One region of the Bacillus sp. AP8 genome, then DNA from elsewhere that is predicted to be linked to it. Evidence: predicted binding sites of a transcription regulator. Region 1 holds the regulator's gene; each other region holds the start of a gene.
What was found. The regulator NrdR, encoded in region 1, represses ribonucleotide reductase genes. The targets are predictions, from matches to a motif close to AACACNATATATNGTGTT.

Region 1 (7,729 bases):
GCTTTATAACAATTTAGATCCACTTGTGGCAGAAAAGCCAGAGGAATTGGTCGTATATGGAGGGATTGGAAAAGCGGCGAGAAATTGGGCAGCCTTTGATGCTATTGTGGAGACTTTACGTCGTTTAGAATGTGATGAAACCATGCTTGTTCAATCAGGGAAACCAGTTGCTGTTTTTAAAACACATATTGCGGCTCCACGAGTTCTTTTATCCAATTCTATGATAGTACCGAAATGGGCAACATGGGAACATTTTCATGAATTAGATCAAAAAGGGTTAATGATGTATGGGCAAATGACGGCGGGAAGTTGGATTTATATTGGTACACAAGGTATTTTACAAGGAACATTTGAAACATTTGCTGCTGTAGCAAAAGAACATTTTAACGGTAGTTTAAAAGGAACATTGACTTTAACAGCAGGTCTAGGAGGAATGGGAGGAGCACAAGCATTAGCAGTTACCATGAATGAAGGTGTAGTCCTGGCAATAGATGTGGACCCAGAAAGAATAAAGAAAAGAATAGACACAGGTTATTGTGATTTTATGACAGATTCGATTGATGAAGCGATTGAAATCGTACTGCGAGCTAAGGGTGAGGGACAGCCATTGTCTGTTGGTCTTGTAGGAAACGCTGCATTTGTCCATCATGAATTGCTTGCTAGAGGAATCGTGATTGATATAGTAACAGATCAAACATCTGCTCATGATCCTTTAAATGGATATGTACCAGAGGGATATTCCATTCAGGAAGCTAATGATTTGCGAGTTCAAGATCCAAAAACATATACCGAACTAGCGAAGAAATCAATGGCTAAGCACGTGGAAGCAATGCTAGCTTTTCAGCAAAGAGGTGCCATTGTTTTTGATTATGGTAATAATATTCGCCAAGTGGCTAAAGATGAAGGCATTGAAAATGCTTTTGATTTTCCTGGTTTTGTTCCTGCTTACATTAGGCCTTTATTTTGTGAAGGAAAAGGTCCTTTTCGTTGGGCGGCGCTGTCAGGGAATCCAGAGGATATTTATCGAACAGATCGCTTAATTCAAGAGTTATTCCCAGAAAATGAACCACTACAACGTTGGATAAAGATGGCCAATGAAAAGGTTATGTTTCAAGGGTTACCAGCACGCATATGCTGGCTTGGTTATGGAGAACGTTTAAAAATGGGTATCGCGATTAATGAACTAGTAAGAAACGGTGAAATAAAAGCGCCAATTGTTATTGGTCGTGATCATCTTGACTGTGGATCAGTGGCTTCGCCGAATAGAGAAACAGAAGCAATGAAGGATGGTAGTGATGCAGTTGCTGATTGGGCGATATTAAATGCATTGGTAAATACAGCAGCGGGTGGTTCCTGGATTTCAGTACATCATGGTGGAGGAGTTGGAATGGGGTATTCATTACATGCTGGAATGGTCGTTGTGGCAGATGGAACACAGTTGGCAGAAGAACGTTTAAGAAGAGTTCTTACAACAGACCCAGGCATGGGAATCGTACGACATGCAGATGCAGGTTATGAGAAAGCGATTGCAGAAGCAAAAATAAAAGGTGTAGATATTCCAATGTTATAGGACGATGAAGGGGGAAACAAAATGTTAGATACACTTATTATCCATATAGGAGAATTGTTATTACCAAGACGTAGTACTTTACCCTTAAAAGGTGATGAAATGAAGAAGTTAGACGTACGAAGAAATGCGGCGATAGGTATAAAAGATGGGAAAGTGTCTTGGGTTGGAACGAGTGTAGAAGCTAAGGAACATCGTGCAAAGCATGTGATCGATGCAGAGTATAAAGTGGTATCTCCGGGGCTAGTCGACCCCCATACTCATTTAGTTCACGGAGGCTCAAGAGAAAACGAGCTAGCCATGAAGCAAAGGGGTGTAGCATATTTAGATATTTTAAAACAAGGTGGAGGAATATTATCTACTGTACGTGCAACAAAGGAAGCGAGTATGGAAAAGCTTTTCATGAAATCGATACAACACTTAGAAACAATGATTTCATATGGTGTTACGACTCTTGAGGCGAAAAGTGGCTACGGCTTAGAGCGTGAAACGGAGCTAAAGCAATTAGAGGTAGTAAAACGATTAAAAGAGCAATATCCGATTGATATTGTTTCTACATTTTTAGGACCACACGCAATCCCGCTTGATTACATTGGATGTGAGGATAAGTTTCTCGAATTAATGATAGATCTTTTACCAGAAATAAAAGAAAAACAGCTAGCAGATTATGTAGATATATTTTGTGAAACAGGTGTATTCTCTATAGCGCAATCCCGCATTTTTCTGGAAGCTGCACAACAACTAGAGTTTGGTTTGAAAATACATGCAGATGAAATAGATTCTTTAGGAGGAACAGAGTTAGCAGTTAGGTTAAAAGCTCAAAGCGCAGATCATTTAGTAGCAGCATCCGAAGACGGAATTCAACAGCTCGCTCAATCAAATACAGTTGCTGTTCTTTTGCCAGGTACAACTTTTTATTTAGGAAAAGAGGCCTTTGCACAAGCTCGAAAAATGATTGACGAGGGTGTGGCAGTCGCGTTAGCAACAGATTTTAATCCTGGAAGCTGTGTTACTGAAAATCTTCAATTTATTATGTCTTTAGCGGCTCTAAAGTTAAGGATGACCCCAGAAGAAGTATGGAATGCTGTCACCATTAATGCGGCTTATGCAATAGGTAAATCAGAGGTAGCAGGTGCGTTAAATATAGGAGACGCTGCAAACTTTGTTATATGGAATATTCCAAATTACACATATCTACCGTATCACTATGGCATTAACCATGCTAATGAGGTTTTTATCAATGGTAAAACCATTTGGAAAAAGGAGAGATTACGTGACGTTTCAATATTGTAATCATGGGACAAATGCTATTTTTAAGGATCGTTTTGTAAAAAAAACGAGTGAATGCTTATTACCCTACAAAGCAGGTGTTAAGGGAGAGGTTGGCATGCTTGGACTCCCATCTTCAAAGTCATCTATTACGTTGTCATTGGCGGCTAATGCTCCTAGTGCTATTAGAAATGCTCTGTATTCGTATAGCGTGTATAGTAGTGAAAGGCGAAGAAACCTTCCTTTTAAAGATATTATTGATTTTGGTGATGTGACTATCCATCCAACAGATAATGAAGAAACAATCAATCGTCAATATTTAAGTGTAAAGGAAATATTGCAATCAGAGATTTGTGATACTTTTATTTTTCTTGGTGGTGATCATGGGATTAGTTTCCCAGTTATAAAAGCTTTTGCGGAAGCAAAGGGGAAGATAGGTGTCATTCAATTTGATGCGCATCATGATGTGCGGAATTTAGAAGATGGTGGACGGACGAACGGAACTCCTTTTCGTAGTTTATTAGATGGCGATATTATCGAGGGACAGCATCTTGTTCAAATAGGTATTCGTGATTTTGCTAATGCAGAAGAATATGATCACTATGTCCGGGAGCAGGGGGTTCATGTGTACACAATGGGTGATATAGATACACTAGGACTTACTTCCATAATTCGTAAGGAATTAGTAAGATTGAGCTCGGAAGTAGAGATTATATATATTTCATTAGATATGGATGTGATTGATCAAGCATTTGCTCCAGCTTGTCCAGCGCCAAATCCATACGGACTTACTTCAAGAGAATTGTTAACAAGTGTGGCTACAATTGCCGAGTATTCAAAAGTAAAAGCGATAGACATTGTAGAAATTGATCCTTCAAAGGATATTAGAAATTTAACAAGTAATCTAGCAGCTTACGTTATTTTAACATTCCTTAACCATTTAAAATAACAATTCGTTTATTCTTCATTTCTATCATAAGAACCGTTGAATATATAAGAGATATTGAGTTTGTGTCAAAAAGAAATAGGATGTTGAAAATGTGATATTTGCTTATTTTTTTCAAAAAAATAGAACAATTGAGCATATTTTTGTCGCAATTAAAATGTATTGTGTTATACTAATGACATATAAGGTACTTTTGAGTATAACATTAATTCGGGAGGGGCCGAAAAATGAAGGCACGAATTGCGATCAATGGGTTTGGACGAATTGGGAGAATGGTTTTTAGAAGAATGATTTTAGACAATACAGTAGATCTTGTGGCTGTTAATGCCTCATATCCTGCAGAGACATTAGCTCACTTAATCAAATATGATACAAACCATGGGAAATTTGATGGAGAAGTAATTGCAGAAGATAATTCATTAGTTGTTAATGGAAAACGTATTATGCTATTAAGTAATCGTGATCCAAGAGAATTACCATGGAAAGATATGAATATTGATATTGTGATTGAAGCAACTGGTAAATTTAATGAGCGAGAAAAAGCAGCCATGCATTTAGAAGCAGGAGCGAAAAAAGTAATCTTATCAGCTCCTGGGAAAAATGAAGATGTTACAATTGTAATGGGTGTTAATGAAGGGGTATTAAATATAGAAGAACATGATGTTATCTCAAATGCTTCTTGTACAACAAACTGCCTAGCTCCAGTAGCAAAAGTTTTAAATGAGCAATTTGGAATTATCAATGGATTAATGACAACTGTTCATGCATATACAAATGATCAAAAAAACTTAGATAATCCACATAAAGATCTAAGAAGAGCTAGAGCTTGTGCACAAAGTATTATTCCTACAACTACAGGTGCTGCGAAAGCGTTGTCACTTGTACTACCTGAATTAAAAGGGAAATTACATGGTATGTCACTACGTGTACCAACATCAAATGTTTCATTGGTTGACCTTGTAGTTGACTTAGAGTGTAATGTAACAGCCGAAGAAGTGAACAGTGCTTTTGTTACGGCTTCAGAAGGAGCGCTTAAAGGGATTATTCAATATACTGAAGAACCTTTAGTTTCTATTGATTTTAATACTAATTCACATTCATCTATTATTGATGGCCTTTCCACAATGGTAATTGGAGATAACAAAGTGAAAGTATTAGCTTGGTACGACAATGAATGGGGATATTCATGTCGAGTAGTAGATTTAACTAAACTTGTAGCTAAAGAGTTGCTTGCTCTTGAAAGTGTTGCAGTCGGATAAGTATCAATCGTATAAGAGCTAAAAGAAGTACTCTTGCTTCTTTTAGCTTTTTTTTGTGAAAAAAGCTTAGAAAAATTAAAATCAATTGATAAAAGATACACTATTCGGTGTTGAGACTGAAAAAAATGTAGGAATACCACGAGGAATGGGCAAATAGTGGGAAGGAAGCATCATGAGAAAGAGTGACCATTTTAAAGAGGTGTTTTTACACCTCTTTTTTTAATGCTTATTATTGTGAATGGATAACAAAAGATTAAAGAATAATCAATTATATATCTCCTGTATTATTTGATGAAATCTCCTATTATGTTTAAAATATACAACATATATAGGTGTTTTAGCTTTTACTATTGTGAAACATCAATGTTTTTTATAATATAAGGGTACAATACAACGTCTGACAAATTAAAATACTTATGCCGATTATTATAATAACGGAGTTGATCATATGAAATGTCCTAGTTGTCAACATAACGGAACTCGAGTTTTAGATTCTCGTCCGATTGATGAAGGTCGAGCGACTAGAAGAAGGAGAGAGTGTGAAAGTTGTGGATTCCGTTTTACGACTTTTGAAAAAGTAGAAGAAATGCCTTTAATTGTTGTGAAGAAAGATGGTACTCGTGAAGAATTTTCAGGAGATAAAATTTTAAGAGGTTTAATAAAGTCCTGTGAAAAACGACCTGTTTCGTTGAAAAATCTAGAAGATCTCATTTTAGATATTGAAAAAGAATTACGAAGTAGTGGTATTTCTGAAGTGAAAAGTGAGATAATTGGTGATATGGTAATGAATCGATTAGCGAAACTTGATGAAGTTTCTTATGTACGATTTGCATCCGTATATCGTCAATTTAAGGATATTAATGTTTTTATTGACGAGTTGAAAGATTTAATTAATAAAGAACGTTAAGAGCTGAATTTTTAGCTCTTTTTTTCAAAGACTTGAAAATTGAAAGGTTTGAATTGTGATGATGAAACATTGGCAGCAACTCCTTCCTGTTGATCAATATCAGGTTATGACAAAAGGAATGCTTGGAGAGTATGACCGAAAAATCATTACATTGCTATATCAGCCTCTTATTGGTCCATTAAGTGTTAGTTTATATATGACGCTATGGAGTGAAATTGAGAGTAACAGATTATGGTCGAAAGATAGTAATCATTATTGTTTAATGAATATGATGGGACTGTCATTAAAGGAAATTTATGAAGCAAGAAGTAGACTTGAAGGGATTGGACTGTTGAAGGTGTATAAGCAATCAAGTCAAGAAGCAACATCATTATTATATGAATTGATGGCTCCTCTAAATCCAGAGCAATTTTTTACAGATGGCATGTTAAATGTATATTTATATAAAAAGATAGGGAAAAGTCAGTTTGCTAAACTAAAGCATTTCTTTAGTGATGAAGCAATGGATGTGAAGGGCTATCAAGAAACAACCAAAACGTTTCCTGAAGTATTTGCTTCTTCGCATCTTGATTCGCTTTATGTGTCAGAAGAATCTAGGCAAGACTTAGAAGTCGAGCATGGACAATCCTTTGTTAGCCGAATGGAATCACAAGAATTAGATGGTTTTGCAGAGCATTTTGATTTTGGTTTATTCTTTGCTGGAATGAAGTCTACGCTTATCTCAGAAAAGGCATTTACGAAGGATATTCAAATGACAATCGCTAAGCTTTCATACATATATGGAATAAACCCCATTGCCATGCAATCCATTGTTATGAGAGCGGTTATTAGCGATGATGAAATCGATATGGAAGAATTGCGTAGAGCAGCGCGAGATTGGTATCAAATCGAATATAATCAGGAACTACCTTCTTTAGTTGAACAAGTGCAACCTATTAAATATAGACATACAGAAAAACCGAAAACAAAAGAAGAGGAATGGATTCAACATCTTGAACAAGTTTCGCCTAGAGAATTGCTGATTCAATATGGTGGTGGAGTCGAGCCTACGTTGACAGAGCTTAAAATTGTTGAAGAGGTTATGATTGAACAAAAATTATTACCAGGTGTAATGAATGTTCTGATAGAATACGTTATGATTAAAAATGATCGAAAGTTTCCAAAGGCATACGTGAAAACAATTGCCAGCCATTGGGCAAGGAAAAATGTTAAGACCGTTAAAGCAGCAATGGATTTGGCTAAAAAAGAATATGAGAAAGATCAAAAACGTAATTCAAAGCAAAAACAATCCTATTCTAAGACCAAAAAAGTTATTAGAACAGAAATTGTCCCTGATTGGTTAAAAGATGCAAAAAATAGGGAAACAAATCAAATAGAAGCCGATCATTCAAATACTAAAGAAACGGAAGAAAATGCAGATTTCCTAGCAGAAAAAGAGAAGTTAGAAGCAGAACTTAGAGAAAAATATTAAATAAAGGGTGATAGTTGTGAAAAAAATTAATCAAAGCTTCGGCAAGCTCACCCATACGGATTCATTTTCTAAGCGATATGAAGCGATAAGGAGTGAAGTCTTATCACATCCTGATGTTGTCACTTTTTTAAAAAGCCATAGTTCTTCTATTGATTCTGAAATCATAGAAAAAAGTTTAATGAAGCTTTATGAGTATACAACACAAACGAGAGATTGCTCCAAGTGTCATACCTTATTAGATTGTACAAATATGATGAAGGGCTATGTACCTCGCTTGAAATTACAGGGGAAATCGATCGAATTATTTTAC
Region 2 (7,729 bases), on a different contig from region 1:
TCATTCCAAGGGGTGGGCTCTGAGGTGTGATTGACGACAATGACCTTTTGAATGGTTGAACATTGGAGTAAGGCAGCATCTACTTCTTTTTTCATCTCAATTCGTTTACCACGGCGATAATAGCCATCCGCTGTAAGTAAGTACTTTGAGCTAGATGCGTTCAATCGAGTTGCAATGGCATCCGCACCGTAGCCGGAAAACACAGGAGAAAAAATGACGCCAATTTTCGCTAGAGCTAACATGGAAATGACTGTTTCAGGTATCATGGGCATGTATATAGTAGCAACATCACCTTGTTTCATTCCATTTTTTAGAAATCCTACTGCGGCAGCATGAACTTCTTTTTGTAGAGATAGATACGTATAGGTTTTGCTCTTTCCATTATCACTCTCCCATATTAATGCGTTATTATTTTGTGTATGTATATCTGTAGCCCATTTTTCTAATGCATTTTCAACTACGTTCATCTTCCCATTTAAAAACCATTTAGGGTATTTCCAGTCTTCTGAAGTTTGTAATACTTCGTCATATGGATGTAGCCATTTGATATCTATAGATTTAACTGCGTTATCCCAAAACCAGGCAACATCCTCGATCGATTTTTGATAAAAGGTATCATAGTCTTTATAACCAAGATTCATCATCATTTTATATAACCTTGTATTTTTGGATTCTTCCTCATTTGGAAACCAAACTGGCTTATTCTTCATTGAAATCTCCTTTCTATTAAATGCTCTATTAATATTGTAATTATAGCATAAAATATGGATAAATTTTGAAGTTTTATGGTAATGTATAAGTAGATTCATTTTGGCAAAAAAGAAAAGGTTATGTAAAATTAACTAAAAAATCTGAAAAATGTAACTAATTGCTCATGACAATCCATAAACACAATCATGTATTCTATAATAATGAATCTAATGAGTATGTGAGGGGAAGAGTATATTTGGAAAAACAACAATTAGGTAAAATAATTAAAGAATTAAGGCAACAGCTTGGACTGTCACAAGCTGAATTGGCAGAAGGGATTTGCTCCCAAGCCCAAATTAGCAAGCTTGAAACAGGTGATGAATATCCATATAGCAATACGCTATATGAAATATCAAAGAAACTAGGCGTAGATATGAATTATTTCTTTCATAAAATGGATTCACCTAATTTAGATTATGTTGAAGAAGTAAAGAATATCATTAGAAAATTCATACGCAATAGGGATTATGTTTCCATCTCCTACATTATAAAAAAAGAAAAAAGCAGTCAGCTTTTTCAAACGACGTTAAATAAACAGTTTCTTCTATGGCATGAAGCAATTTGTATTTATTATTTAGAAAATAATAAAGATTTAGCTATCCAGCTATTAAAAGAAGCTTTAGAATTAACCAAAATGAAGGACCAATTTTTGAAAGAAAATGAGATTGAAATTTATTTAAGTATGGCCGTTATTCACGATGATGAAAATAAGCTAGACAATGCATTAGACATCTATTATGAGGCTTTGAATAAGATCAATCAGCTCCCTCAAAGAAAAAATTATAAGTTGAAACTTCGTGTGTTTTATGGATTATCAAGAGTGTTAGTACAAATGGAACGTTTTGAAGAAGGTTTGGAGTACGCTAGAAAAGGTGTTAGCTTATGCTTGAATAAGGAAACGCTTTATTTATTAGGAGAGCATTTATTTATGGTCGGTTATTGTTTATCGAAGTTAGACAAAAAACAAGATTCTACACCATACTTCAAAGACTCTATACATATTTTTAATTTGGAGAAAAAAATCCAAATGTCTGACTTAGTAAAAGAAGAAATGAAAGAGCAACAAGTTAAAATATAACTATCATTATATGATTATATGCAAAACGAAGAATACGAGAGAATATCGTATTAAAATATCGAAATTTGCTCGTTTTTGAAGAAAATATGATATTTTGTTTTATTGTATGATATAGAAAATGGAAAGGAGAGATGAAGAATGAAGAAAGTTATTGCCCAAGTATGTGTTGCAGCTGCATTATTTGGTTTTGCGTTTGCAGGAGGAGTAGTTCCTCAAGGCGGCGGAAGTCCAATTATGCCAACTGACTTATTACCGACACAACATTAATCTAAACCAAACTACATAAGAAAACTACTTCAAGAGTAATCATTTTTCCATTCATTATACATGTTCTACCTTAATCTACCATCTTTTAAACCAAAGAGTTTAATCTTTGGTTTTTTTTTAGCTCTTATTAACTGAATTCCGTGAATTTTGAAATTAGTTCCGAAACGACTGTAAAATCTACGCTAATCTAGCGAAAAGTGAGATTCTGAGCGTTAATTAATAAAATACTATTTTGTATAAAAGTTTTTTGAGTATTACTAGATTTGTAAAAATATTAATAAATTAGGTTTAACAAGGTAATCACTTGGGTAAATGAAATATGTGTTCAATAAGGAGGACAAGAAGATGAGAAATAATCCATATTTATTAACGTATTCAAAAGATGGTGTTTCATATTTCAAATGGTTTGCAACAGAAATGGAAATGGATCAGTTTATCGATAACAATGAAGGAATCGAAGTTAATGAGGGCATACATATAAAGGATTCTGAAACAATAAGAGGTTTTAGAAGAAAGGCGTAACATATAGGTTTCCAAAAAGCAGTGCTTATTTTTCGTGAAGCACTGCTTTTTACTGTCTGATTATGATTAAGACATAAAGTATTGTTGAAATTTATGAGATGATATTCAACTTTCGAGGAATGTGGTTCAACTTTCTGGATATATCGTTCAATTTTCAATCAAATTGATTCAACTTTAGGTAGTTTTGGTTCAACTTCCTAACTTAAAGCGTTTTAGACCAGGAATAGAATAGTCGTAAACGAACAAGCAAAGCCTAATTTAGGATCTGTTTGTTTTAGGTAATAATAAGTTCCTATAGTAGTAATTTATGAGGTTCAATTTTCTAGTAAAACAGTTTAACTTCCACCCAATTTGATTCATCTTTTACTAGTTTTGCTTCAACTTTTTGATTTTCAGACATTTAGCCATGTCTATATATCGCTATAAACAAAAAAACGACAAAATATGAATAGGTATTGTGTAAGAAAGAATAGAGTTGGCTAGGCTTCATGTACGATAATCAATGATTTGTCGAATTTTATAGAAAAATACCACAAACACAAGTTATAGTATTATAATCTTGATTATTGATACTATATGTAGTAGTATTTTGATTTGAAGAGAATTATTCAAGTTTTCGATAATACATATATCATAATGCTAGATACCTAGGAAGTAAAGCTTAGATGATTCTGAATACATATTTTATTATGAGATTTTGCTATAATGGAAAATGTGTGTCGAATTGAATTTGAAGTTGAGGTGTGAATGGAAATACTATGTTAATTGTATATGATAGTTTAACAGGTAATGTAAAACGTTTTATTCAAAAAGTAGAATCCAAAGCTCAAAAAATTACGGAGGGCCTGATTGTGAAGGAGCCTTTTATTCTTGTTACGTATACAGTAGGATTTGGTGAAGTTCCAAAGAGTACGATCGATTTTTTATCGAATAATTACCCTTTCCTACAAGGGGTTGCGACAAGTGGTAATAGAGTATGGGGAGCCAATTTTGGTAAAGCGGGTGAGCGAATTTCCAATAAATATCTAGTGCCTCTTCTTTTAAAATTCGAATTAAGTGGAACAAAACAAGATATTGAGGTTTTTAAACAGGGGGTTGCACAGTTAGATGAAAGAACAAATTCCGAAATGGTTAAAGCTTAACAACGAAATAATGATTAAAAAAGATGGTGTTTTTCAATTTGAGAAAGACAGAGAAGCTGCTCACAGTTATTTTGTAGATAACATTAATCAAAACACGGTCTTTTTTCATGATTTAAAAGAAAAATTAGACTATCTAATTAAGAATGATTACTATGAGGAAGAGTTTCTAAATAAATACTCTTATGAGCAAATAAAAGAAATATATGATATCGCTTATGAAAGAAAATTTCGTTTTTCTTCATATATGTCAGCTTTCAAGTTTTATAATGACTATGCTTTAAAAACAAATGATAAAGCGAAAATTCTTGAGAGATACGAAGATCGTATTGCGATTGTGGCTTTATATCTAGCTGATGGCGATTTTGAAAAAGCAAAAAAATTAACAAAGATGTTAATTAACCAAGAGTTTCAGCCTGCTACCCCTACATTCCTTAATGCAGGGCGTAAAAGAAGAGGTGAGCTTGTAAGCTGCTTCCTTTTAGAGATGAATGATTCTTTGAATGATATTTCTATGGGTGAGAACATTGCAATGCAATTGTCAAAAGTAGGTGGAGGCGTTTCAACGAATTTATCAAAAATTCGTGCGAAGGGTGAGCCTATTAAAGATATTGAAAATGCAACAAAAGGTGTAGTTGGCGTTATGAAGCTGTTAGACCATGCATTCCGATATGCTGATCAAATGGGTCAACGTCAAGGCTCTGGAGCAGTTTATCTCAATATTTTTCATAAGGATATTAACGATTTTCTTGAAACGAAAAAGATATCTGCTGATGAAGATGTTCGTGTGAAAACTTTATCAATTGGAGTGGTTATACCGGATAAATTTATCGAGTTAGCAAGAGAAGATAAAGATATGTATGTGTTCTATCCTTATTCGGTTTATAAAGAATATGGACAGCATTTAGATGAATTAAATATAGATGACATGTACGATGAACTAGTGGATAATCCGAATGTTCGTAAGGATAAATTAAATCCAAGAAGATTATTGGAGAAAATTGCCGCGCTTCGATTTGAGTCTGGTTATCCGTACATTATGTTTAAAGATAATGTTAATCATGTTCATACAAATAACCATATTTCAGAAGTGAAATTTAGCAACTTATGTTCAGAAGTGTTACAGGCTTCTATTCCATCTAATTATACGGACTATGGTGAGGAAGATGATATTGGCTTAGATATTTCTTGTAATTTAGCATCTCTTAATATCGTAAATGTGATGGATAATAAAAGTATTAAAGAAACCGTTAAATTAAGTATTGATGCATTAACAATTGTATCGGAAAAAACGAGTATTAAAAATGCTCCAGCTGTACAAAAAGGGAATAAATTAATGAGAAGTGTTGGGCTAGGTGCTATGAATTTGCATGGATACTTAGCTAAAAATAAAATCAATTATGAAAGTGAGGAAGCAAGAGATTTTGCTAACACATTTTTCATGATGATGAATTATTATTCGATCGAGCGATCTATGGAAATTGCGAAAGAAACTGGTATCAAATATTATCGATTTGAAGAGTCAACATATGCAACGGGCGAGTACTTTAATCAATACTTGCGGGAAGATTTTTCACCAAAATCCGATAAAGTGAAATCTTTGTTTGAAGGAATGGATATACCAACTATTGAAGATTGGTGTAAGCTAAAGGACAATGTTATGAAATACGGCTTAACGAATAGTTACCGTCTCTGCATTGCACCTACTGGCTCTATTTCGTATGTTCAATCAGCTACAGCATCCGTTATGCCAATTATGGAACGTATTGAAGAGAGAACGTACGGTAACTCTAAGACCTATTATCCAATGCCGTATTTAAGCAGAGAAAACTGGTTCTTTTTCAAAGAGGCATATGATATGGATATGTTTAGAGTAGTTGATATGATTGCTACTATTCAGCGCCACGTCGATCAAGGAATTTCTTTCACTCTTTTCTTAAAAGATACGATGACAACAAGAGATTTAAATAAGATTGACCTATATGCTCACCATAAAGGAATTAAAACATTATATTACGCTAGAACGAAGGATACAGGTCAAGAAGGATGTCTGTCTTGTACGATTTAAGGAAGGGGAAACTGGATAATGAGCAAAGTTTTTGATGCAGCCAATTGGTCAAAGCATGATGATAATTTTACACAAATGTTTTACAATCAAAATACGAAACAGTTTTGGCTACCAGAGGAGATCAGTTTAAATGGAGATTTACTTACTTGGAAATTTTTAAATGATCAAGAAAAAGATACGTATAAAAAAGTGTTAGCGGGGTTAACACTTTTAGACACTGAGCAAGGTAATACTGGAATGCCAAGAATTGCAGAGAGAGTAGAAGGTCATCAACGAAAAGCAGTTCTCAATTTTATGGCTATGATGGAAAACGCCGTACACGCGAAATCATATTCAAATATATTTCTAACTCTTGCTTCTACAGAGGAAATTAATGATGTGTTTGAATGGGTAAAAGAAAATAAATATTTACAAAATAAAGCAAAGATGATTGTCGGTATTTACGATCAAATTAAAGAAGATGATTCAATAAGCTTATATAAAGCTATGGTTGCTTCCGTTTATTTAGAAAGCTTTCTTTTTTATAGTGGTTTTTATTATCCTTTATATTTTTATGGTCAAGGGAAGCTTATGCAAGCTGGAGAAATCATCAACTTAATCATTCGTGATGAAGCCATTCATGGTGTATACATTGGTTTATTAGCACAAGAAATTTATAATAATCAAGATGAACAAACAAAGGTAGAATTGAAGAAATTTGCTCTTGATTTACTTCATCAATTGTATGAGAATGAAATGCTGTACACAGCTGATGTTTACGACCAGGTTAACTTAACATCAGATGTTAAGAAATTTGTTCGCTACAATGCAAATAAGGCACTTCAAAATTTAGGATTTGAGCCGGAATTTGAAGAGGAAGATGTAAATCCAATTGTGTTAAATGGTCTTGATACGAAAACGAAATCACACGATTTCTTCTCCATGAAAGGTAATGGTTATAAAAAAGCTTTAGTTGAGCATGTGAAGGACGAAGATTTCTATTTTGATAAGTAAAATAGTTAGGAGCAAAGAAGAACGTGACAAAACAAATTAAAGTAAAGTATTTCGACAAAGAAATAGAAAAAATCAATAAAATTGCCATTGGAGATTGGATTGATTTACGTGCTGCTGCTACTGTGGAATTAAAGCAATTCGATTTTCATTTAATTCCTCTTGGTGTTGGAATGAAGTTACCTGCTGGATATGAGGCAAATGTTGTACCTCGTTCTAGCACATTTAAGAATTTTGGGATTTTACAAACGAACTCATATGCAGTCATTGATGAATCATACTGTGGCAATGACGATCAATGGTTCTTCCCTGCATTAGCCATGCGAGATACAGTAATACAAAAAGGTGATCGTATTTGCCAATTCCGAATTAATAAAAAAATGGAAACAGTAGAAATACTAGAAGTGGAAGAATTAGATCGTGTAAGCAGAGGCGGATTAGGTTCAACAGGAACAAAATAAATGATGAATCAAAGAGGGTGTCCAAAAGTAATAGGCGGTGGACACCCTCTTACATTTTACATTCCATGAAAGAAAGCAAAGCACAGGAATTTCTGTTTTTGGTAGAAAGTAAGAAAATATCTACATAAAAGGTTGTTTCAAAAGTGATAAAACTCACATTTGAAACAACCTTTTATATTTTTAAAAAAACAAGATAAATATTTTGAATTTTTTGTTAACGGGGAGTATAATAAAAAACAATACATTTTACACTATATTTGTTAAAATTAAACAATTTTAAAGTGATGAAATGTAAAATGAATCTATGAGGTGATATGTATGAACGTAATACTTTCTCCGTCTGTTGATCTCATTGTAGTTGGTCTGATGTCAGTCATTTTTCTATTGGCATTAATAAAGGATCAACGAATCCTTTCAATTATCATTTCAAGATTATTTCTGGTAGTAGGTTGTG
Region 3 (7,729 bases), on a different contig from region 1:
AGATTGTTGTTCAAAATGATTTTCTTCTGCTTTAAGAGTTAGAACTTGAGAATCGCGACTGCCATCGACGTATACTGTACCACCTTTTGCACCGCCTTTATATAATCGCTCATACACTTTTTCTACTTGTTCTACACTGTACCCTTTTGGTGCATTTACTGTTTTAGAGATCGAACTATCAATCCATCTTTGGATAATACATTGTACATCTGCATGTGCTTCTGGCGATAATTCCATAGCTGAAATGAACCAGGATGGTAAATCATTAGGTTTTGCCTCTGGATTTTGTTGTAAATATTCCTGTACAATATCAGCTTTCACTTCAATGAACTTACCTAAACGGCCACTTCTGAAATACGTAAAGGAGAAGTATGGTTCAAGACCTGTAGAAACACCTACCATTGTACCTGTACTTCCTGTTGGAGCTACGGTTAATAAATGTGAATTACGTATTCCGTACTTTTTAATGTCAGATTTTATACTAGAAGGCATTTTCTTCATAAAACCAGTTGAAACAAAATTTTCACGTAAGGTATTTGTTTCTTCATGATTTGGACCAACCAAGAAAGGAAAACTTCCTTTTTCTTTAGCTAGTTCAATTGAAGCCGCGTAAGCTGTAGTAGCAATTACCTCAAACACTTGATCAACTATCTGGTTTGCTTGTGCGCTTCCATAAGCTGCTTCGCAATAAATTAATAAATCGTGTAATCCCATTACACCTAATCCTACACGACGTTCACCTAAAGCTTGCTTTTTATTTTCCTCAAGAAAATATGGTGTTGCATCAATAACATTGTCTTGCATACGAACACCAACCTCTACCGTGCGTTTAAGCTTCGTATAATCAACTGTTTTCGTCTTTTTATTAACCATCATCGCTAAATTAATAGCAGCTAAATTACAAACAGAATATGGAGCTAAAGGTTGCTCTCCACATGGATTCGTTGCTACCACTTGTTGTCCATAAGCTTTCGCATTGGTCATATCATTCGCATTATCAATAAAGAAAATCCCAGGCTCTGCAGAATAAGTAGCACAAATATTGATTAAATTCCAAAGCTCTTTTGCTTTAATCGTACGGTATACTCTTACTTTATGTCCAAGCTTCTCCCATGCTCTAACATCACCGACATTTTTCCATTCTTCATTATAAATGTCCATTTCTTCTTTGCTATAGTTCTCGACATCTGGAAATTTCAATTCATAATCACTATCATTTTCAACAGCATCCATGAAATCCTTCGTTAAACAAACGGATATATTAGCACCTGTTAGAAATTCCGGGTTATGAACGCTGTATGTTCCACCTGTTAGAAGTTTTTCCTCTGCTTCACGAATATTTTGTTCATTAAATCCACCTAAACCTGGTATATTTTTATAGTTTACAACCCCTTGATACATTGTTCTTTCTTGTTCAGTTAAAGGTGTAAACTTTAGCTTTTCATTAGCATATTTTTTAATCGTTTCATCGTTTGTATTTTCCATTAAATATCGTAAGATACGTGGATTTTGCATTTTAGAAATAATAAATTCGACAATATCAGGATGCCAATCAGCGAGCATAATCATTTGCGCACCACGTCTTGAACCACCTTGTTCAACTAAATGAGTCAGCTTAGCTATATCATCTAACCAAGATACTGAACCTGAAGATTTCCCATTCACACCCTTTGCTAGTGTATTTCTTGGACGTAGAGTTGATCCGTTCGTTCCTACTCCACCTCCACGACTCATGATTTCCATAACTTGCTTTCTATGCTCAGATATCCCATCACGAGAATCTGCTACAAACGGCATAACATAGCAATTAAAATACGTTACATCTGTATTAGATCCTGCTCCGTACAATACTCTTCCAGCTGGTACGAAATTTAAACTAGATAACTCTTCATAAAATTTTTCAAACCATTCTTTGCGCTTCTCTTCAGTTGTTTCGACTGCAGCTAATCCCGTTGCATTTCTTTTAGCAATTTGCTCATAAAATATCTCAAGTGGCTTTTCCATAACATCTAATGATCGATTGACGATACCTGATTCTATTTCTTCTGGCTTATCCAAAGCTCCTCTAAATTCGTCTTCAACCTGAACCCTAGCTTTCTTCTGTTGCCAGTCAATGCTCACAATATGTCCTAAACCTCGTGCCGGGAATTTCGGATCTTCTTTTATTGTTAAAACAACAAAATCGCCCTCAGATAAAGTAATTTTTTCCGTATCTTTAAATGAATATCGATCGATCATAACAAGACGAGAGACTCCTTGATGAGTCAGCTTCATATCGGCTGTTATAGGATGAACTTGTGGAAATAGTTTGATATCCTGATTTAACCTCTTGATATTTTGCTTCATGGTTTCTAAAATCGCAACAGACATTGTTACCTCTCCTTTTTCACTACCATAAAATATATAATTACACATAATTGCTGAGTTTATTAAAGTATAATTAAATTTATCACATTGTCTCTTTAAATACAATATATTGAGTTCTCCATAATTATACATATCAATATATAGTGTTTTTGTAGAAATAAAAACAATTTTGTCAAACGTGAAAAAGGTCGAAAAAACGAGATAAGTATAGAATTTTTATCATTTTTCGTTTTTTCTAACTTTATTTCAAAATTTTTTAGAGTTGCATTTTTTTATTTTAAGACGAACCCTTTACTTTATTGGATTATTCCTTTTTCACAAAAAATGAAATAAAAAATATTTTTCTTTACTTTTTGCAATTTGGTGACATTGAACAATAAAAGCATTAGCGCTTGATTACCCCCGGCCAAACATAAGACAAGCTGGCTAGAAGGTTGCTCTTTGAGCTTCTGACGGATTGGCTCATGACCTCGAGGGCTTAGGTGAAGGAGCTAGACTTCAACATTTTCTAAAGCAAACGATCCATAGGTCAAAATTTTATCATTTCCTAAACAACAAAAAAGCGATGACGGATAACCGTTCATCGCATAAAATTCCATTCGTCACTTTCATATTTTTCTTTACTTAATTTTAGTATATCATTTTGTTGACCTTCTGAAAGCTGATAATCTTGTAACGTAACACCCAAACCTTCTGAAAATCCTTTTTTAAAGGCTACTTTTGCTTCTTCAAGAGTAATGATTCGATCAGAAAGATCGTTAATCGCTACTGCTTTGTTTTTAAAGCTTTCAAACATTCTTTCTTTCAAACGTTCATTTTTAAATAGAAATAAATCAAATAGTTTTTCACTTTCTAAATCTAGCAAAATCGAGCCATGTTGCAATATGACACCTTTTTGCCTTGTTTGAGCACTTCCCGCTACCTTTCTACCTTCAACAACTAACTCATACCAACTTGGTGCATCGAAACAAATCGAAGATTTAGGATCTTTCAGTTTATTTCTATCTTCTTCTGTTTCAGGTACAGCAAAGTATGCATTAAAATCGAGGTTTTGAAATCCCTTTAATATCCCTTCAGAAATAACACGATATGCTTCAGTTACATTCTTCGGCATGTTTTTATGATCTTCCGTAACTATAACACTATAAGTTAGCTCATGCTCATGTAAGACAGCTCTGCCTCCAGTAGCTCTACGGACAAATCCTAATCCTGATTCTTTTACTTTATGTATATTTATTTCCTTTTCAGCTTTTTGGAAGTAACCAATTGAGAGTGTAGCAGGATTCCATCCATAAAATCGAATAACAGGTGGAATTTTCCCCTCACTATGCCATTGTAAAAGCATCTCATCCATTGCCATATTATAACCTGGTGAACAATTGCCAGAATCAATAAACGCCCAAGTCTCTTGCACCATATTTGTAAACCACCCTTATCAAATAATCTTTATAAGAATAACAAAAAAGTATATGTTAGACAAAGAATTGTTTTTAAATCAACGGATTGTGAAATTTCTTTGATATTATATGAAGACAATATTATAATAAATAATGATTGTATCGTTTTTTAGGGTGAGAGGAGTTTTAATATTGCTAGGATATTTACTTGTACTATTAGTAGCTATTATTGTGTACACTCTTTATAATTTGTGGGCGACAAAAAGAGCTGTAAAAACGTTAACTCAAGAAGAATTTATTGAAGGATACCGTAAGGCTCAACTAATCGATGTTCGCGAACCAAATGAATTTGAAGGTGGACACATCCTTGGGGCAAGAAACATTCCAATGTCTCAAATGAAAACACGTTTAAAAGAAATACGTCCAGATAAACCTGTATATTTATACTGCCAAAGTGGACTTCGTAGTGGTCGTGCTGCTCAACTGCTTTATAAAAAGGGCTATAGACAACTATTCCATTTAAAAGGCGGATTTAAACAATGGACTGGTAAAATTAAAAGAAAACAATAATTTACAATTATACAAGGAAGGGCTGTCACCTAATGGGACAGCCCTTCCTTATATTTTCGAGGCATGATTTGTTCTCATCAGTCTCGTTTTCTATTTTTCCTTCGTATATCTAAGAATAGGCTTACGAGCTGCCATTGTTTCATCCAATCGTTTAATAACAGTCGTGTGAGGTGCCTCCAATACAATATCTGGAGTTTCTTCTGCTTCTTTAGCAATTTGTATCATTGTATTAATAAATCCATCTAACGTTTCCTTACTTTCTGTTTCAGTAGGCTCAATCATCATACATTCCTCTACATTCAACGGGAAATAAGTAGTCGGTGGATGATATCCAAAATCAAGCAGTCGTTTTGCGATATCTAAAGTACGAACACCTAATTTCTTTTGACGTCTGCCACTAAGAACGAATTCATGCTTACAATGACGATCATATGGTAAATCAAAATAAGGTGCTAATTTTCTCATCATATAGTTCGCATTTAATACAGCATATTCCGTTACGGCTTTTAACCCATCTGGCCCCATAGAACGAATATACGTATAGGCACGAACATTTATACCAAAGTTACCGTAAAACGGTTTAACACGTCCAATAGAAAGTGGACGATTATAGTCCAAGTTATATAAATCATTTTCTTTAACAATAACTGGGGCAGGAAGGAATGGAATTAACTCTTTCTTCACACCAACAGGACCTGACCCAGGACCCCCACCACCATGAGGACCTGTAAACGTTTTGTGTAAATTTAAATGTACAACGTCAAAGCCCATATCTCCTGGACGAGCTTTAGATAATACAGCATTCAAATTCGCTCCATCATAATACAGCTTTCCACCTGCATCATGAACGATTTCTGCCATTTCTAAAATATGCTCTTCAAATAAACCAAGCGTATTTGGATTTGTAAGCATCAAGGCTGCTGTATCCTTACCAACCACTCGTCTTAAATCTTCAAGATCGACCAACCCTTGGTCATTCGATTTAACTGTCACTGTTTCAAAACCTGCCACCGTAGCAGAAGCAGGGTTAGTTCCATGAGCTGAATCTGGTACAATAACTTTTGTACGCTCTGTATCACCGTTTTGCTCATGATAGGCACGAATCATCATTAATCCTGTCCATTCACCATGAGCACCGGCAGCAGGCTGTAAAGTCACTTCATCCATTCCCGTAATCTCTTTCAATGACTCTTGAAGATCGAATAACAGCTCTAACGCACCTTGAACAGTTTCCACATCTTGTAATGGATGAATATGAGCAAAGCCATTAAATCGGGCCACATTTTCATTTATCTTTGGATTATATTTCATTGTACAAGATCCTAACGGATAAAAACCTGAATCAACACCATGATTTCTTTTGGATAAGGCAGTATAGTGACGCATAATATCAAGTTCAGAAACTTCAGGTAGGTCGGCTGCTTCATTACGAATGAACTCAGATGGAATAAGCTCTTCAATGTTTACTGCCTCAACGTCCATCTCTGGCAAGCTATAACCAATACGTCCTTCTGTGCTACATTCAAATATTAATGGTTGATTTTGCTTATTCATGGCGATCCCCCAATTCTTTAACGAAAGCATCGATTTCTTCTTTAGTTCGTAATTCTGTAACTGCAACAAGCATATGGTCTTTCAGTTCAGGATACGTATTACCTAAATGGTATCCTCCAATTATTCGTGACGCTAAAAGTTTTTGATTACACTCCTCATAGGAACTTGGAAGTTTAATAACGAACTCGTTGAAAGATGGACCATCAAAAACAGTTTCAATCCCTGCTGCTTGTAATGCTTTTTTAGCATAGTGAGCTTTCTGGATATTTTGAACAGCCATTTCTTTCACGCCTGTTTTCCCTAAAGCTGTCATCGCTACTGAAGCCGCCAAAGCATTAAGCGCCTGATTCGAACATATATTAGATGTTGCCTTATCACGACGAATATGCTGTTCGCGAGCTTGAAGTGTTAAAACAAAACCTCTTTGCCCATCTTCGTCTACTGTTTGACCTACTAGACGTCCTGGTACTTTTCTCATCAATTTACTTGTAACAGCAAAATAACCGCAATGTGGTCCACCGAATGCTGTTGGAATTCCAAATGGTTGTGCATCCCCAACAACAATATCTGCTCCTAATCTTCCTGGAGGTGTCAATGCTCCTAATGAAAGAGGGTTACTAGATACAATAAGCATTCCTTTTTTTTCATGAACGATTTTTTCGATTTCAACTAAATTTTCAATGCGACCAAAGAAGTTTGGATATTGAACAATTACACCCGCCACTTCATCACTCATTTCATTTTGAAGAGCTTGTAAATCAGTAACACCATCAGCATAAGGTATTTCTACGACTTCGATATACTGACCTTTTGCATAAGTTCTCACTACATCGCGATATTCAGGATGAACTGCTGTTGAGATTAATATTTTCTTTCTTTTGCTATTTCCACAGCTTAACATCGCAGCTTCAGCTAGAGCTGTCCCTCCATCATACATAGATGAGTTGGCAACGTCCATTCCAGTAAGTTCACAAATCATTGTTTGGAATTCAAAGATAGCCTGCAATTCACCTTGAGAAATTTCAGGTTGGTATGGTGTATAAGCAGTATAAAATTCCGAACGTGATAAAACATGATCAACAATAATCGGGGCATAGTGATCATATACACCTGCGCCAAGGAAGGAAGCATATGATTTAGAATCAACGTTTTTAGATGCTAATGTACTCAGTTCTTTTGTTAATGCTGATTCTGACTTAGCCTTTTTGATATTATACTCCCCTTTAAAGCGTATACTTTCAGGAATATCATTAAATAAATCATCAATCTTTGAAACACCAATTGCTTCTAGCATTTGTTTTTGATCATTCTCTGTCATTGGCAAATAACGATGCTTTAACATAATTCAACCTTCTCTCTATTATTTTCTAGGTCTTTTATAAAAAGGTGTATTGACGACTTTTGCTTGCACCTTTTTCGTACGAATTTCTACTTGAACAGCCGTATCGAGATCAGAATATTCCTTTTTGATTAGGACATAACCTACATTTTTCTTTAAGGTCGGAGATTGTGTTCCTGTTGTCACTTCTCCAACGCATTCATCATTTACGTAGACAGGATATCCATGACGTGGTATGCCTCTATCGATCATTTCAATCCCTACTAATTTGCAAGGAGCTCCATTTTCTTTTTGATCTTTCAATACTTCTTTCCCAAGAAAATCTGCTTCAATATCTGTTTTCACAGCAAATCCTATACCTGCTTCAATCGGTGTTATATCAGCTGATAATTCTTGACCATACAATGGTAAACCAGCTTCAAAGCGTAACGTATCGCGAGCACCTAAGCCTATTGGAAGAACTTCATCAAATTGTAAAAGCGTTTTCCAAATCGTTGTAACT
Region 4 (7,729 bases), on a different contig from region 1:
TAAAACACATTCACACTGTTCGATCATGTGTTTAGCACTTTCTATATCCTCTTTTGTTTTCATAACAAGTTGACCTTTACCATCATATCCACCTGTTGCTGTCTTAAGCACACAAGGAAAGCCGATTTTCTCGATACCGCGTGATAAATCTTGACTATCTCTAATAACAGTATAAGGCGCAACTTCCACACCTGCATTTACTATCGTTTGCTTTTCAATGATACGATTCTGACTTATTTTTAATAGTTCCGATCCTTGTGGTACATAGGCATGCTGCTTAAGCCAATCCAATGCTTCACCATTAATGTTTTCAAATTCAAATGTAATAACATCACTAACTTCAGCTAATTTCTTTAATGCATCAAGATCATTGTATGAAGCTGTTATTTCTATATCTGCCACTTGACCACATGGACAATTTGGAGTCGGATCTAAAACGGCAATCTTAAAACCACATGCTCTTGCCGATAAAGCCATCATTCTCCCTAATTGTCCTCCCCCGATAATACCAATTGTTTGTCCTGGTAATATTACTTTATTTAAGCTGTTCACTACTCTCCAGCACCTTTTCCCTTGTTTCTTTTCTCATTTGCTCTAACTTTTCTGCTACTTCTTGTTCGAAAGTGGATATAATTTCTGCTGCTAACAAACCTGCATTTGTTGCCCCTGCTTTGCCAATTGCTACTGTTGCTACTGGGACCCCACCTGGCATTTGAACAATAGAAAGAAGAGAATCCAAACCGTTCAATGCTCTCGACTGAACAGGCACACCAATAACAGGAATCGTCGTTTTTGCTGCTACCATACCTGGTAAGTGCGCTGCTCCTCCTGCACCAGCAATAATAACTTTAATTCCTCGTTCTCTTGCACTCTCAGCATATTCAAACATTAAATCTGGCGTTCTATGTGCTGAAACAACTTGTTTTTCATAGGAGATGCCCACTTTTTCTAATTCTTCGCAAGCATATTTCATTGTTTCCCAATCTGAAATACTCCCCATAATTACACCAACCTGAGGCTTCATCTTTTACCCTCCAATTATGAAATGCTGAAACGGCTGTTTAGCTCCGACTAGCATAAGACAAAGCGGCTAGAAGGTTGTTTTTTACCTTCTGGACGAATTGGCTTATGACCTCGAGGAGCTAGCCGTTGAAGCTAGACAATATGAAATGCTGAAGTGCCTCGATAAGCTCCGACCAGCATAAACCGCATACTGTAAGAAATCCTAAAGATTTCTGAAGTAGGTGGTTTATGACTTTGAGGAGCTGGGCACTGAAGCTAGACAATATGAAATGCTGAAACGGCTGTTTAGCTCCGACCAGCATAAGATAAACTATTGTAGTATAACATTAACCTTCTGTATAATCAGACTACTTCTTCCAAAATTCATATGAGGCATATCATTTCATACAAAACGAGATATATCTTTTTTCATATATCGATACCCGCTTTATAAACAAAAAAACGAATAGTTCACTTCTGCAAGAGAAAGTAAACTATTCGGGAATAGTTATGTATAATAACTCGTTAAAGAGTTAAACAGTTTACCCTAAAATAGATTATACTTTCTCTCATAGTCCAATCATTTACGGTAATTGGGTAGAAACTTATGGGCCATATCCCCAAGATTATATGAGAGACACATATATTGTAGTTACATATTAACAATCCTTTATATTTGTTGTCAATATAAAATCGAACAATTAAACAACATCTAAAACTAACGTTCGTTTTTTACTCTATTTTCATCGCTTCGAAGATAATTTTTCTCCCTGAAGGCTCGTAATTAGTCTTACCATTCTCAATTACTTCCTTAAAGATGGGTTTCTCAATCCGCTTTATAGGCATATATCCTTCCAATTTCATTCGATCTAAACATGCATCTATTGTTTCATATTCTTCTACTTCAAATTTCTTTTTTGCAGCCATAACTTCTACTGCCCTCCATCACGTCTTTTACGTTAGTGTAACCAATATACTATATGAAGACAAGACCATCATAGCAATGGTATTTTCACAATATATTATACACTCTTCTTCTTCTTCTCCATATTATAGAGAATCCTATTTTATCCTAAGTTCCTTTAAACTCATTAAAAAAGAGTGCCAACAAAAGCATAGCTTCTGTGACACTCTTTTCGTTACATATATCTTGGAACTAGAACAACGTCAAGCGATTTTAATGATTGTTGAACATCAATAATTCTTTGATTAGCTGATCCTCGAAAGAGTAATTCAATAGATTTTTGTTTTTCAATAAATCTCCCATCAACTAAAACATCAATTTCTCTTAGCAATAATAAATTATCCTCATAATTAGGATTGTTTTTATTTATTAATTCTTCCCAACGATATCCGCTATATGCCCAAACATCTAAGCCTAATTTTCTCGCTTCTATAGCAATAGATAGTAAAGCTTTTGGCTGTAGAAATGGATCTCCACCTGAAAAAGTAATACCTTTTTGCAATTTAGCGTTCCTCATTTGATGAATAATATCGTTACAGTCTAACTCAAAACCACCTAAAGGATCATGAGTTTGTGGATTATGACATCCTTTACAACGGTGTACACAGCCTTGTGTCCATAACACCATTCTTAAACCTGGGCCATCAACAATACTGTCGTACGTTAAAGGTGCTGCCACTCTAACTTTCATTCTTTATCTCCTTTTAAAAATGCTTTACACGATCTCGTACTTCTGCTTTTTTAGCATTATTAAATCGATCTACTGTTCCAACTAAGTAACCTGTTATTCGACGTATTCTTTCAAATGGAATGTCTCCGTCTTCTTCTTTTCTGCCACATGATGGACATATATCACCTTCAATAACTCCAGAATACCCACAAATAGGATCACGATCAACCGGGTGATTAATACTACCATATCCAATTCCTAAATCTTTCATGGCATGAATAATACTTTCAAAAGCTTCTAGATTATTTGAAGGATTTCCATCCAATTCTATATAGGTAATATGACCTGCATTCGTTAATTCATGATAAGGTGCTTCCGTCTTGATTTTATCAAACGCATTAATCTTATAGTACACAGGTACATGAAAAGAATTTGTATAATACTCACGATCTGTAATGCCTTTTAGTTCACCATATTCTTTTCGATCAATGGCTGTAAATCTACCTGATAATCCTTCTGCAGGCGTTGCAATTAATGAAAAATTCAAATGATATTTTTCAGATGCTTCATCCATTCGTTTTCTCATATGTTGAATAATTTTTAATCCTAATTTTTGTGATTCTTCACTTTCTCCGTGATGCTTACCTGTTAAGGCAACCAAACATTCAGCCAATCCAATAAATCCGATTGTTAATGTTCCTTGCTTAATAACCTCAGCTAATGAATCATCCCAATCCAACTTATCAGAGCCAGTCCAAATATTTTGTCCCATTAGGAAAGGAAAGTTCTTTACCTTTTTATTCCCTTGTACCATCATTCTTTCTAATAACTGTTCTATAACTAAATCAATCTTTTCATCTAGTTCTGTAAAAAATGCCTTTAAATCCGCTTCGCCAGTTTGCAGCATTCCATGCTTAATTCCTAATCGAGGCAAATTCACTGTTGTAAAAGAAAGATTTCCACGACCACTTACTACTTCTTCACCACAAACATTGCCTAATACACGAGTTCTACAGCCCATATACGTAGCCTCTGTTTCCGGTCTACCTTCTTGATAATACTGAGCATTAAATGGCGCATCTAAGAAGCTGAAGTTAGGAAACAGACGTTTAGCCGAGACACGACATGCCAACTTAAATAAATCATAGTTAGGGTCTCCAGGATTTAAAGTTACTCCTTCTTTTACCTTAAATATTAAGATTGGAAAAATCGGTGTCTCTCCATTACCAAGCCCACTCTCTAATGAAAGCAATAAATTTTCTGTAATCATTCTTCCTTCAGCTGAAGTGTCTGTGCCGAAGTTTACACTTGAAAAGGGAACTTGTGCACCAGCACGTGAATGCATCGTATTTAGATTATGAATAAATGCCTCCATAGCCTGGTATGTCTTTCTATTGGTTTCTTTGTGAGCTTCTTTGTAAGAAAAAGCTTGAATCTTCTCCACAAGTTCTTCTCCAATTGCAAAAGTACGCATTAATATCTCTTTTTCTACTTCACGGTATTCATCGGATAAAGCGAGTTGCAATTCACTTTTAGTTTGTAATTCTACTTTCTGCACAATTTCTGATACACACACTACTTCTTGATCATCTAAGTCTTCAAACAACTGAAGTGCTTTCATCAAATGGCTCATATAAGATTTTTTAAATGTTTTTTTCACCCCTTCAGCTAAACCGTAATCAAAGAATGGAATACTTTGTCCACCATGTTGATCATTTTGGTTACTTTGAATAGCAATCGCTGCCAATGCTGCATAACTAGCAATATCATTTGGCTCTCTCAAAAATCCATGCCCCGTGGAAAATCCACCCTCGAACAATTTTCTTATATCAATTTGACAGCATGTTAAAGTACCCATGTTTAAAAAATCCATATCATGAATATGAATATCTCCTTTATCATGAGCAATTACATGTTCAGGTTTTAACATATTTGTCTTACAGAATTCTTTAGAAACGGTGCTACCATATTGCAGCATCGTACCCATCGCAGTATTTCCATCTATATTTGCATTTTCACGTTTAATATCTGCATCATTAGCATCAACAAACGTTATTTCTTTAATGGATTTCATTAATCTACTTTTGGAATGTCGAACTCTATTACGTTCACCACGATATAAAATATACTGTTCGCTTGTTTTGGCGTGACCATTTTTTATTAATATTTTTACGACTATATCTTGTATCTCCTCAACACTAGGAATTTTACCTAGATACTGTTTATTAATTACGTTTACAACTTCTTTAGTAAGTAGCTCTGATAAATGATAATCAGCCTTTTTACCTTCATTTTCTGCTACCTGCGATGCAGCTAAAAAAATCGCTCTCGTAATCTTCTCTTCATTAAATGGAATAGTTCTACCATCGCGTTTACTTACCTCTTTTATCAAAACAGCCAACCCCTTACACAATATATGGAATATAATCAAAACATTAACACTATATGTAGTATGAAAAATCAAAAAAATGCCCTTCAACATAAGTTAAAGGGAGCATTTTTTAATTATCTTTAATGTAACAAAATAGTTTTTTAGCGTCAATGAGGTTAAAAAATATACCAATAGATTTCGATAAACTAGCAAAAAATGTTCACTTTTTATCCATTTTCCCTTACCACTTTTTAGAATTAGTAAATAATCCACATCATCTATATGTCTATTTAGCTCGTAAATAATCAAGAAAAATATTCTTTACAATAGCCTGCTGTTTTTCTGATTCAACACCAGATTCTGTGATACTAATACTTTGAAACAAACTAAGCTTTTTGGAAAAGCTCATAAAAGCATGTGTAATAGATATAAAAGCTTCTGTTATTTCAATATCAGTTCGAATTGACCCATCCTGCTTACCATTTTCAATTATCGACTCAAATATTTTAGAGTTTTTCAAAATTGCATCATAGTATTGATCAATATCTTCTAACGGTTCTGGAGATAGAGCTGCATAGCTTTCAAATGCTTCTAATAATTTTGTTTGGTTAGTGAATTTAGTTAAATGTAATGACATAAAGAATTCAAAAATTTTATCTAGTTTTTCAATACAAGTGATATCAAGATTAGCAAAAGACTCGAAAGTAGCGATATTTTTTTCCATAATATATACAGCTACAGCAACAAAAAGCTTCTCTTTTTTTGGAAAATAACGAAATACAGTGGCAACCCCAATGTCCAATTCATTTGCTATATCTTGCATTGTCGTTTTCTCATAACCTTTTTGAATAAATAGTTTTTCAGCGGCAGCAACAATGCTATTCTTCCTTTTCGTTTTGCCATTATGTCTATCCATTGCTAAACTCTCATGAGAACTCATGAACATAACACACCCTTTTGGTCATACTAATAGTAGAAAATGCTAACAAAATATCGGGATAATGTCAATTTATCGAAAAACGCTGAAGTATTGTGGGTAATTAAAAAAGGTCTCAACTTATACTTATATTATAAGATGAGACCTTTTTTCATAATTATTTTTCTTGAACTGGTTTCTTCCAGAATCCAACAAGGACTGCTGTAATAATAGAACCAATTAATAGTGAAACGAAGTACATTAATGGATTTTTAACTGCCCAAATAACAAAGATACCACCATGTGGAGCTTGTAATGTACAACCAAAGAATAAAGCTAGACCACCAGCTACAGCTGCACCAATAACAGAACTTACTATTACTCTTATTGGATCAGCCGCTGCAAAAGGAATTGCTCCTTCTGTAATAAAGGATAGTCCCATTACGTAGTTTGTTTTACCAGCATCACGTTCAGCTAAGGTAAATTTATTTTTAAAGAATGTTGTAGCAAGAGCCAAACCAAGTGGTGGCACCATCCCACCAATCATTACCGCTGCTTGAGGCACATAGTTACCAGCATCAATCATAGCAATACCAAAAGTAAATGCAGCTTTGTTAATAGGACCACCCATATCAACTGCCATCATACCTGCAAGAATAACACCTAATAATACAATATTTGTTCCAGTTAAGCCGTTTAACCAGTTAGTTAAGCCATCCATTGCGAATTTAACTGGTGTATTAACAACAAAAATCATAATTAAACCAACAAGTAGCATACCAAAGAAAGGATATAATAATACTGGTTTAATTCCTTCAAATGATTGTGGTAAGCCTGAGAATAATTTTTTCAATCCGATGACTACATAACCAGCTAAGAAACCAGCAACTAGACCACCTAAAAATCCAGCACCACCACTTGCAGCTAAAAGTCCACCTACCATACCTGGCGCAAATGCAGGACGGTCAGCAATTCCCATCGCGATAAAACCTGCTAGTACAGGAACTAATAAGGCAAATGCTCCTATACTTCCGCCACCAATTGAATTTAGCGCTTCCGCAATAGTTCCTTCTGCATTAATACCACCAATTAAGAAGGACAGGGCAATTAATAAACCGCCACCTACTACAAATGGAAGCATATTAGAAACACCATTCATTAATGGCTTATAGAAATACTCACTAAATCCGCCTTTAGTTGATGAACTAGAATTAGCATCACTTGCTGCTTCTCCAGTTGCTTGATAAATTGGAGCATCTTGTTGTAAAGCACGATCAAGCAATTCATCTGTTTTACGAATACCTGCTGCAACAGGAACTTTAATGACATGCTTACCTGCGAAACGATCCATAGCTACTTGTTTATCTGCCGCCACAATGATAGCAGTTGCTTTCTCAATTTCCTCTGGCGTTAATTCTCCTTTAACACCTGTTGAACCATTTGTTTCAACTTTAATAGCAATGCCTCTTTCCTTGGCCTTTGCTTTCAATGCATCTGCCGCCATATATGTGTGAGCAATTCCAGTTGGACAAGCTGTAACAGCAAGTACCAATTGCTCATCCTTTGAAACATCAACGGTTTCTTCTTCACCATCTTCTTCTTTTTCTTTTTTATCAATAATTGAAATCACTTCATCTGGAGTTTGAGCGGCTAATAAATCTTCACGAAACTTGGCATCCATTAGCAGAGATGAAAGACGTGATAGTGTTTCAAGATGCTCGTTATTAGCACCTGCACTCGCAGCAATCATAAATAATAGATGAGCTGGTTGCCCATCTAATGATTCATAATCAACACCTTGCTCTG

Region 2: a site for NrdR is predicted at 3,153-3,170, ahead of nrdI (class Ib ribonucleoside-diphosphate reductase assembly flavoprotein NrdI). Genes of this name have one in related genera too.
Region 3: a site for NrdR is predicted at 2,466-2,483, ahead of BN349_RS11860 (vitamin B12-dependent ribonucleotide reductase). Genes of this name have one in related genera too.
Region 4: a site for NrdR is predicted at 5,074-5,091, ahead of BN349_RS17935 (anaerobic ribonucleoside triphosphate reductase). Genes of this name have one in related genera too.

The regions. Positions count from the first base shown of each region.
Region 1 covers NZ_CAPG01000051.1:44,549-52,277, reverse strand. The annotation lists gene hutU (urocanate hydratase) at 1-1,570, shown strand, start outside; gene hutI (imidazolonepropionase) at 1,592-2,860, shown strand; gene hutG (formimidoylglutamase) at 2,841-3,785, shown strand; gene BN349_RS13585 (glyceraldehyde-3-phosphate dehydrogenase) at 4,010-5,041, shown strand; gene nrdR (transcriptional regulator NrdR) at 5,490-5,948, shown strand; gene BN349_RS13570 (replication initiation and membrane attachment family protein) at 6,007-7,419, shown strand; gene dnaI (primosomal protein DnaI) at 7,436-7,729, shown strand, end outside.
Region 2 covers NZ_CAPG01000027.1:345,962-353,690, forward strand. The annotation lists gene BN349_RS06430 (AMP-binding protein) at 1-710, opposite strand, end outside; gene BN349_RS06435 (helix-turn-helix domain-containing protein) at 947-1,828, shown strand; gene BN349_RS26610 (hypothetical protein) at 1,967-2,095, shown strand; gene BN349_RS25840 (hypothetical protein) at 2,441-2,617, shown strand; gene nrdI (class Ib ribonucleoside-diphosphate reductase assembly flavoprotein NrdI) at 3,376-3,759, shown strand; gene nrdE (class 1b ribonucleoside-diphosphate reductase subunit alpha) at 3,725-5,824, shown strand; gene nrdF (class 1b ribonucleoside-diphosphate reductase subunit beta) at 5,843-6,817, shown strand; gene BN349_RS06465 (dUTP diphosphatase) at 6,841-7,275, shown strand; gene BN349_RS06470 (hypothetical protein) at 7,594-7,729, shown strand, end outside.
Region 3 covers NZ_CAPG01000040.1:8,587-16,315, forward strand. The annotation lists gene BN349_RS11860 (vitamin B12-dependent ribonucleotide reductase) at 1-2,370, opposite strand, end outside; gene BN349_RS11865 (lipoate--protein ligase family protein) at 2,948-3,784, opposite strand; gene BN349_RS11870 (rhodanese-like domain-containing protein) at 3,918-4,334, shown strand; gene gcvPB (aminomethyl-transferring glycine dehydrogenase subunit GcvPB) at 4,425-5,888, opposite strand; gene gcvPA (aminomethyl-transferring glycine dehydrogenase subunit GcvPA) at 5,881-7,230, opposite strand; gene gcvT (glycine cleavage system aminomethyltransferase GcvT) at 7,249-7,729, opposite strand, start outside.
Region 4 covers NZ_CAPG01000074.1:78,920-86,648, forward strand. The annotation lists gene purK (5-(carboxyamino)imidazole ribonucleotide synthase) at 1-552, opposite strand, end outside; gene purE (5-(carboxyamino)imidazole ribonucleotide mutase) at 536-1,024, opposite strand; purine riboswitch at 1,555-1,656, opposite strand; gene BN349_RS17925 (NETI motif-containing protein) at 1,735-1,929, opposite strand; gene nrdG (anaerobic ribonucleoside-triphosphate reductase activating protein) at 2,142-2,657, opposite strand; gene BN349_RS17935 (anaerobic ribonucleoside triphosphate reductase) at 2,671-5,028, opposite strand; gene BN349_RS17940 (TetR/AcrR family transcriptional regulator) at 5,294-5,947, opposite strand; gene BN349_RS17945 (PTS fructose transporter subunit IIABC) at 6,102-7,729, opposite strand, start outside.